DNA from 3 places in the Litoribrevibacter euphylliae genome. Region 2 is predicted to be linked to each of the others. Evidence: predicted binding sites of a transcription regulator. Region 2 holds the regulator's gene; each other region holds the start of a gene.
What was found. The regulator sigma-54, encoded in region 2, starts transcription at its own class of promoters, with help from an activator protein. The targets are predictions, from matches to a motif close to TGGCACNNNNNTTGCTNT.
Positions count from the first base shown of each region.

Region 1: the regulator sigma-54 is predicted to act here: its motif matches at 1,578-1,595, upstream of ACFOEK_RS08290 (RtcB family protein).
Region 3: the regulator sigma-54 is predicted to act here: its motif matches at 910-927, upstream of nirB (nitrite reductase large subunit NirB).

Region 1 covers NZ_JBHRSZ010000004.1:170,763-174,133, forward strand. The annotation lists gene rtcA (RNA 3'-terminal phosphate cyclase) at 1-273, opposite strand, end outside; gene ACFOEK_RS08290 (RtcB family protein) at 277-1,503, opposite strand; gene rtcR (RNA repair transcriptional activator RtcR) at 1,776-3,365, shown strand.
Region 2 covers NZ_JBHRSZ010000002.1:1,065,981-1,069,351, forward strand. The annotation lists gene lptA (lipopolysaccharide transport periplasmic protein LptA) at 1-273, shown strand, start outside; gene lptB (LPS export ABC transporter ATP-binding protein) at 322-1,047, shown strand; gene ACFOEK_RS06495 (RNA polymerase factor sigma-54) at 1,222-2,811, shown strand; gene hpf (ribosome hibernation-promoting factor, HPF/YfiA family) at 2,968-3,255, shown strand; gene ptsN (PTS IIA-like nitrogen regulatory protein PtsN) at 3,323-3,371, shown strand, end outside.
Region 3 covers NZ_JBHRSZ010000002.1:1,181,290-1,184,660, reverse strand. The annotation lists gene ACFOEK_RS07070 (tetratricopeptide repeat protein) at 1-458, opposite strand, end outside; gene nirB (nitrite reductase large subunit NirB) at 983-3,371, shown strand, end outside.

The DNA of each region.
Region 1 (3,371 bases), on a different contig from region 2:
TGAGCCAATCGCGAACCGGTAGTCTCCCGATTCAATCTTTCCTGGTTTGAAGGTTACGTCCGTCGAACCAAGTTCTGCGCCTGAAACCTCTGCACCACAAATGGCTTGTGCGGCTTTTAGGCACGTTAAATGCTGCCGTAATAAACCGGGCTTTGAGCGGCCTGCCCGGATGTTGTAGATCCGAACCGGTTTGCCAAGGTGCATTGATAACGTCAGTGAGGTGCGGAAGATTTGTCCGCCGCCTTCACCGAGTTGTCCGTTAATTTCGATCATGCTTTATCCTTTTACACAGACCACTTGTTTTAGCGTATAGACGATTTCAACCAAGTCTTTCTGTGCTTCCATTACTTTCTCAATGGGCTTATACGCTGATGGTGTTTCATCAATCACGCCTGCATCTTTTCGGCATTCCACATCGGCTGTGGCCTGACGGTGCTCTTCCAAAGAGACCAGTTTCTTGGCTTTGGTTCGAGACATCACTCGACCCGCACCGTGGCTGCAACTGCAGAAACTTTCTTCATTTCCCAAGCCTCGGACGATGAAGGATTTAGCGCCCATGCTTCCGGGGATGATCCCCAGTTCATTTTTACGCGCTCGAACTGCGCCTTTACGTGTCACCAGCACATCTTTCCCGTAGTGATGTTCTCTCGATACATAGTTATGGTGGCAGTTCACCGCTTCCATTCGTGCTTCAAAGTCGATACCTAATGCCTTTCTTACCGCCAGAATGACTCGGTTCATCATTACTTCGCGGTTAGTTCGAGCGAAGTCCTGCGCCCATTCAACCGCTTCCACGTATTGTTCAAAATGATCCGATCCTTCCGGTAGATAGGCCAGGTCGGAATCGGGCAAATGGATATGCCAACGCTCCATATCCTTTTTAGCCAGTTCAATAAAGTGTGTACCGATGCGGTTTCCCACACCTCTAGACCCACTATGCAGCATCAGCCACACACTACCGTGCTCATCCAGACACATTTCAATGAAGTGGTTACCTGTGCCCAAGGTTCCCAAATGGTTTAAGTTGTTGGTGTTTTTCAACACCGGGTGTTTTTCCTTTAATACATCGAACTGAGTGGCCAACGGTGCCCAGGCTGTCATTACGTCGTTAGGTGCATCATTCCAGGCACCTTTATCTCGTCCACCTCGGGCTCGTGCTGATCGTCCGTGAGGCACCGCTTGTTCAATGGCTGAACGCACGCCCGATAAATTATCCGGGAGTTGCGAAGCGTGCATGCTGGTTCGAACCGCCATCATGCCGCAACCGATGTCCACGCCCACGGCGGCGGGAATAACGGCGCCTAGTGTCGGGACCACGCTTCCGATGGTTGCGCCTTTCCCAAGGTGTACGTCTGGCATGGCGGCCACCCACTTATGGATAAAGGGCATCCTTGAGATGTTCTTCAACTGTTCTTTGGCTTCAGACTCAAAAGGTACGCCCTTCGTCCAGGACTTGATTGGCACGCCGCCATCTTGCATTACTTCATAAGGTTGATGAGTCATCGCTGTATTCCTTGTTTTCAATTACTGCTCTTAATGTCGTTCTTTATTTAGTGATATTTGTTTTTGAATTAGATATAGCGAGTAGGGTGCCAACTTTTGAAATTAACGGGAAAATAATTTTTAACCGATTGATTTTAAACGGTAAAAATATTTTTTTGTGTATTTTTATTCTCTTGGAGTTAACTGTGTGTCTTGTGTATAGCTATCTAAAAAGATAGTTATATAATATATTTGATAGATATATTGATGTTTGTTTTGTGTGTTTGATGGTTATGAAGACAGTTGCTATTAGTATTTTAGGCACCACGATGGATAGGCGTGGTCGAGGTGAGAAGCGATGGGATAAGTGGCGTCCTACCGTATCCATGTGTCAGCACGATGATCTGTTGATTGATCGTCTTGAATTGCTCTTCGACAATCACTCATTAAGCTTGGCTGAGCAGGTGAAAGAAGACATCGCCAGAGTTTCTCCTGAGACAGAGGTGGTCTTTCATCGTGTGAATTTCAGTGATCCTTGGGACTTTGAAAGCGTTTACAGTCAGTTGCTGGATTTTGTACGTGCCTACTCTTTCAAACCTGGTAAAGAGAATTATCTGACCCACATTACCACCGGCACGCACGTTGCGCAGATTTGTTTGTATTTGTTGACGGAAGCGGGCTACTTGCCAGGCAAGTTATTGCAAACGTCTCCGGCTAATCGAAACAGCAATCTTCCGGGGCAATATCAGATCATTGATCTCGATTTGTCGAAGTACGATCAGATTGCGTCCCGGTTCCAAAAAGAACACCACGAAGGTACCACGTATCTAAAAGGTGGAATTGAGACGAATAATCCGGCGTTCAATACCATGATTGAACAATTGGAGAAGGTGTCTGTTCGTTCTAATGAATCCATTCTGATTACCGGGCCAACCGGGGCAGGGAAGTCGCAACTGGCTCAACGGGTTTACGAACTCAGGAAGCAGCGAGGTAAGCTGTCGGGTCGTTTAGTCTCGGTGAATTGCGCCACCCTGCGTGGTGAAAATGCGATGTCGGCGTTGTTCGGCCATAAGAAAGGCGCGTTCACCGGCGCAACTACGGATCGACCGGGGTTACTAAGGGAAGCCAATCAAGGCATGCTGTTCCTCGATGAAATTGGTGAATTAGGGTTGGATGAACAAGCGATGTTGCTTCGGGCCATCGAAGATAAGCGTTTCATGCCCTTCGGTTCAGATAAAGAAGTGACCAGTGACTTCCAGCTAATAGCAGGGACAAATAGAGACCTGAATAGGTTATCCAGTGAGGGCGCTTTCCGGGAAGACTTGTTGGCTCGGATTGATCTTTGGACGTATCAACTGCCGTCGTTGAAAGAGCGCATTGAGGATTTGGAACCAAACATCGACTATGAACTGGAAGTATTTTCCGGCAAGTCGGGTTATCTGGTGAGTTTTAACAAAGCCGCTCGGGATAAATACCTGGCTTTCAGTCGTTCTTCAGAAGCACTGTGGTCAGCCAATTTTCGGGATTTGAATGCCAGTATCACTCGCATGGCAACCCTGTCGGATGGCGGGCGCATTACGGTTGATGTGGTTGAAGAAGAAATCAGTCGTTTGAGACGAAAGTGGAAGCCAGATTCAAGCTCAGGGTGGCAATCAATCAAGGTGATTTCGGAGGTAATGGATACAGACGCGATCAATCAAATGGACTATTTCGATCAACTAAAACTCGCCCATCTGATTGAAGTCTGTAGGCAATCTGGTTCAATGGCAGAAGCCGGAAGAACGCTCTTTAATGTAAGCCGTGAAGAGAAGAAATCGAATAATGACTCTCATCGAGTCAAACAGCTATTAGCAAAATATGGATTGAGCTTTGGTGAGTTGTGATTGTTT
Region 2 (3,371 bases):
ATTCTTAAGCTCGGTGAACAGCCTACCCATATTGAAGGCAAGACACTGGATCTTAAGGTCGCCGAAGAAATTGCTGAAGTCACCGGAAATGGCGTTGTCTATAAAGACAAAGATCGACTCTCAGCAGAGAAAATTATCTACTCTTTAAAAACGGGCGAGCTTAATGCGAAGAAAAACCAAAATGGATCACAAGATACAACTGATAGACCTATAAAAATGATCTTCTATCCCCCTAAGAAAGAAGAGACTCCGCAACAGGAATCGAACAAGTAAGAGCATAGAGCTTTTCTGTAGCCTACCAATTAATATCGAGATAGATACATGAGTTGTCTAAAAGCCGCGCACCTCGCTAAAAGCTATAATAAACGCAAAATCATTAAAGACGTTTCTCTGTCGGTAAGCAGTGGCGAGGTCGTAGGGTTACTAGGGCCTAATGGCGCAGGTAAAACCACCTGTTTCTATATGATTGTGGGCTTGGTACAAGCGGATCAAGGAAAGGTCACCATAGATGATAAAGACATCACGCATTACCCAATGCATGGTCGAGCACAAGTCGGCTTAGGGTATCTACCTCAAGAAGCGTCCATCTTTAGAAAGCTCACCGTTGCTGAAAACATTTACGGTATTTTAGAGCTTAGAAAAGACCTGACCGAAGAACAGAAAAAAGAGAAGCTTGAGTATCTTCTGCAAGAATTCCACATCACTCACATACGCGATTCATTAGGGATGAGTTTATCCGGTGGTGAACGCAGACGTGCAGAAATCGCACGAGCATTAGCCACGGATCCTAAGTTTATTCTATTAGATGAACCTTTTGCCGGAGTCGACCCAATATCGGTGAACGATATTCAGGGCATTATCAATCATTTGAAAGGGTTGGGCATTGGCGTACTGATTACAGACCACAATGTTCGAGAGACGTTGGGAATCTGTGACAAAGCGTACATTGTTGGTGAAGGTCATATCATTGCCGAAGGACAAAGTGATGACGTCCTGAATAATCAAAAAGTAAAAGACATCTATCTCGGAGAGAACTTCAACATTTAATTCAGGCCATACTGTTTTGAGTTTTCCAGATACACAAATCAACACTTTTGAACTTATTTTGGTTTATACTTGATTGCCAATGGCAAATAATTTGCTTGTGCGGTTTTCACAACATCATTTCTTCAGATTACAACCGCACACGCTGAGTGAAAGCATAAGGATACGTTGTAATTTATGAAGACATCGCTTCAGCTCAAGATGGGGCAGTCATTAACCATGACACCTCAGTTGCAACAGGCCATTCGACTGTTACAACTTTCAACCCTGGATTTACAACAAGAAATTCAGCAAGCCTTGGAAAATAATCCAATGCTAGAAGTGGAAGAGGATTTTGAACAAGCCTCACAACCTTCCATTGAAGATCAAATGGCAGAAAAGCCGCTTGATTCCGATCCAGGCGAAACACCATCAAACTCAGAAGATACCGATTTTCTCGCGGGCGATCATAGCGACAGCGGCGACGATTTCAGTCGTGATGATTTTCAAACATCATCGCAAGAAGCCACTGAAACTGACAGTGAGTGGAACAACGACATCCCTGAAGACCTCACCATAGATACCGGTTGGGATGACATTTATCAACACACTCCAACTCAAGCTTCAGCGCCGTCAGACGATGATGACTATGATTTTGAATCCCGTAATACCGTCACCGAAACACTTCAAGATCACTTAAGCTGGCAATTGAATTTAACGCCAATGAGCGACACGGATCGTATCATTGCAGAAAATATTCTCGACGGCATTGATGATGATGGTTACCTGCAAACATCGGTTGAAGACATTTGTATCAGCGCCAACTCAGAACTCGACCTCTCTGAAGATGACGAGAATCGCGTCGACATTGAGGAAGTTGAAGCGGTTCTGCATTTGATTCAACGTTTTGATCCAGTCGGTTCTGGCGCGCGAAATTTACAGGAGTGTCTTCAGGTTCAGCTTAATCAGATGCCACCTGAAACACCGTTTTTATCAGAAGCAAAAATCGTCGTATTGCGCCATTTAGAGCTGCTTGGCAACAAAGACTTTGCCGGCATTATGCGCAAAGGACGCATCAAAGAAGATGTACTAAAAGAAATCATCAGCCTGATTCAAACACTGCATCCTCGTCCTGGCGAACAGATCAATCAACAGACGCCCGACTATGTGGTGCCTGACGTAGTTGTTCAGAAAACCAATGGCCGTTGGCGTGTCGATTTAAATCCGGAAATCACACCTAAGATTCGCATCAATCCAAGTTATGCCTCGTTGATTCGACGTGCGGATTCCAGTGCTGACAATACCTTCCTGAAGGATCACATGCAGGAAGCAAAATGGTTTCTGAAGAGTCTTCAAAGTCGGAATGAAACGCTGCTAAAAGTCGCCACTAAAATTATGGAGCACCAACGCGGCTTCCTGGATTATGGCGATGAAGCCATGAAACCTCTGGTTCTGCACGACATTGCTGAAGCCGTTGAAATGCACGAATCAACCATTTCCCGTGTCACTACGCAGAAATACATACACACGCCTCGTGGCATCTTCGAGTTGAAATACTTCTTTTCGAGCCACGTCAGCACCTCTTCTGGTGGCGAATGCTCTTCGACCGCAATCCGCGCCATTATCAAGAAACTTGTCGCCGCAGAGAATCCTAAAAAGCCGCTCAGTGATAACAAAATTGCCACTTTACTGGGTGAGCAAGGGATTAAAGTTGCAAGACGAACCATCGCCAAGTATCGGGAGGCGATGAACATCCCACCTTCGAATGAACGTAAGCGCTTGGTTTAAAGGAATTTTTAATCTGAGGTAGCTAATTGATACAGGTCATTGTATTCATTGCATGCTAGGACTATATTAAAGATGAAGGAGGCACAGACCTCCTCCAGCTTCACCTTATAAGCTGGATTCTTTTGGACCACAGCATACTAAATTAAGGAGTCCTATATGCAAGTAAACATCAGTGGCCACCACCTCGATATTACTACCAACATTCGCGATTATGTTACTTCCAAATTGGATCGACTTGAGCGACACTATGACCAAATAACAAATGTTCAAGTTACACTGAGTATTGAAAAACAAAGACAACTGGCAGAAGCCAAGTTACATGTAACCGGTGGTGAAGTGTTTGCTAATGCAGAGCATGATGATCTTTATGCTGCAATTGACGCACTAACAGATAAATTAGATCGTCAATTAATTAAACACAAAGAAAAATCTTTGGCTCGTTAACCCCAGTAAACAAATCAACCCATATAACATGTAGCTGCGACATGAGAAAAATTAACGAGCAGCCTTAATGGATTTATCAAGCATACTATCCAAACAGCGCACCTTATGGTGCGCTT
Region 3 (3,371 bases), 120 kb from region 2:
TCGACGCATCCCAAGCCGTCTTCATAAAAGGTAGCCAGATTAAATTGAGCCTGAGCCAGATTTTGTTTGGTGGCTTCGGTAAACCAATAGTGAGCAGACACCAGATCCACTTGACCCAGTTGCCCTTGGGCATAGAGTAGCCCGAGGTTGTACTGCGCTTCGGCAATATCGAACTTACCTGCACGCCAATAACATTCAGCTGCCAACTCGGGGTAGGTTTTCTGACCGTCCCCTTGTTCGTAAAACACGCCCAAGGTATAGAGCGCTTGCGTCGCGCCTTTCTCAGAGAATTGAATGGCGAGATCATACCGAGCTTGAGGGTCTTCCAGCTCTGCCAACCTTTCTATAAAGGTGGTGTTGAGCTTTGTTCGTTGCTGTTCGGTCAATAAGGCTTCCGGGGGTGCCTGCTCAGATGCCCCTCTATTAAAGAGCTTATTGATAAATTGTTTTAAGACCATAACTGTTTTCCATTAAAACTCACGCTTGTCGAACCTGATTAATGTTCTTTAAGGGTGAAGACTATTAATAGGCTAATTAGATGCAAGGTCTACGCCTTATTTATAGAAAGAAGCTTATGTAAACGTCTTGTGCTTCGAGCTGGTACAAAAAATAGTCAGTTCTTATGGTGCGTTTTTTGTTATTGGCTGATTTGTCTGTGTGACTTGTTAGATCTTGGGGCGATGAGGGATGACAAAACTGAGCAAGTGCTTGTTTTTGCACTGAACTTATTCAGAAAGATAACTAAAAAGTTAGAAAAAGAGGGTTCTGCCTCATTTTGGTAATTTCATACTGGGTGTGTGGTTTTATTTGGTGCGCCTAATTTACCAAAGCGGATGAAATTAAAAATAATAGGTGTCTATAACTTTATAACTCATTGAAAATATTTATAAAAATAAGTTTTTTCTTTCTTGGCACGCTCTCTGCTATGTCCTATGTGTATTAGAAACAATCGTGATTTTCTTAGAGTAGCGGGAAGAGTTCCATGAGTAAGCAAAGAATAGTAATTGTCGGTAATGGCATGGTTGGACATAAGTTCATCGACAACGTACTGGAAGGTGAGTCACGCGATCAGTATCAGCTCGTCACTTTCTCTGAAGAACCACGCCAAGCGTATGACCGAGTTCATTTAACAGAGTACTTTGCAGGACGATCAGCTGAAGACCTATTAATGGCTCCGGAAGGCTATTACCAAGAAAACGATGTCGAGATTCATATCAATGAAAAAATCGTAGACATTGATCTTGATGCGAAAGAAGCTATTGCTGCCAGTGGCGCCCGTGTTGCTTATGACAAACTGATTCTGGCGACGGGTTCATATCCGTTTGTTCCGCCTATTCCTGGTCACGATCAAGAACATTGTTTGGTTTATCGTACGATTGAAGACCTTGAAGCCATTAAAGCGTCTGCAAAAGTCTCTAAATCCGGTGTTGTTGTTGGTGGTGGTTTGCTTGGTTTGGAAGCCGCGAAAGCACTGCACGATTTAGAACTTCAAGCGCATGTGGTTCAGTTTGCGGATCGCCTAATGAACGTTCAGTTGGACGTGGGCGGTGGCGAAATGCTGAAGAATAAGATCGAGTCGCTAGGCGTACAGGTTCATTGCTCTAAGAACACTCTGAACATTACCGATGGCGAGAACGCTCGCTATCGTATGGAATTTGAAGACGGCGAATTCCTTGAAACAGATATGATTTTGTTCTCTGCCGGTATTCGCCCACAAGACGAGTTGGCAACCAAGGTTGGTCTAGAGGTTGGTCCTCGTGGCGGTATTGTGGTGAACAACCAGTGTCAGACATCGAACGAAGACATTTACGCGATTGGTGAGTGTGCCCTTTGGAATGGTCAGATCTTTGGTTTGGTTGCTCCAGGTTATCAGATGGCGCAAGTGGCGTACGATCACATCGCAACCTCAGGTACGACTGACAATGCCTTCACCGGTGCAGACATGTCGACCAAATTGAAGTTGATGGGTGTGGATGTTGCGAGTATTGGTGATTCATTAAGCCAGACCCCTGGTTGTCACAACTACACCTATGTGGACGAGCCTGCTGAAATCTATAAGCGCATAGTGGTCAGTGCGGATAAGAAAAAATTACTCGGTGCGGTATTGGTGGGTGAGGCCGAAGATTACGGTACCTTGCTTCAGTACGCATTGAATGGCATTGATCTGCCAGAGCATCCGGATTCATTGATTCTTCCAAATCGTGACGGTTCAGAAGCTGTGGGTCTTGGCCCAGATGCTCTGCCTGATACGGCTCAAATCTGTTCGTGTTATGACGTCAGCAAAGGGGCGATCTGTTGCAGCGTTCAAGAAGGCGCGCACACCATTGGTGATGTGAAAGATGTAACCAAAGCCGCAACGGGTTGTGGTGGTTGTGCTGCATTAGTTACCCAAGTAATGAACAGTGAACTTGAAAAGCTGGGTGTAGAAGTGAACACAGACATTTGTGAGCACTTCCCACACACGCGTCAGGAACTGTTCCATATCATCAAAGTGGAAAAGATTAAGTCATTCTACGAGTTGCTAGAGAAACACGGCAAAGGTCACGGTTGTGATATCTGTAAACCAACCGTTGGTTCTATCTTAGCCTCCGTATGGAATGAGCACGTGATGGAAGCACAAAATCATCCATTACAAGATACCAACGATTACTACATGGCCAACCTTCAGAAAGACGGTACCTACTCCATCGTGCCTCGTATGGCTGGTGGTGAGGTGACGCCAGACAAGCTAATCGTGTTGGGTGAAGTGGCTCGTGATTACAATCTGTATACCAAGGTGACAGGTGGTCAGCGTATCGACTTATTCGGTGCTCGTGCAGAGCAGCTTCCTGAAATCTGGCGTCGTCTGGTTGATGCCGGTTTCGAAACTGGTCATGCCTATGGTAAGTCGCTTCGTACAGTGAAGTCTTGTGTTGGTAGTACGTGGTGTCGTTACGGTGTGGATGACAGTGTGGGCTTAGCGGTTGAAGTTGAAAATCGTTATAAGGGCCTACGTTCGCCACACAAAATTAAATTTGCAGTTTCCGGTTGTACTCGTGAGTGTGCGGAAGCTCAAGGTAAAGACGTGGGCATCATCGCCACAGAGAACGGTTGGAACCTGTACGTATGTGGTAACGGTGGTATGAAGCCTCGTCACGCGGATTTGATTGCAACCGATCTGGATAAAGAAACCCTGATCAAATATATCGACCGCTTCTTGATGTTCTATGTTCGTACGGCAGATCGTCTACAACGTACGTCGGTATGGTTCGAAAACCTTGAAGGCGGTTTGGATTATCTGAAGAGCGTTGTGATCGACGACAAGCTTGAAATCTGTGATGAGCTTGAAAAAGACATGCAGTACGTCGTTGACACCTATGAGTGTGAGTGGA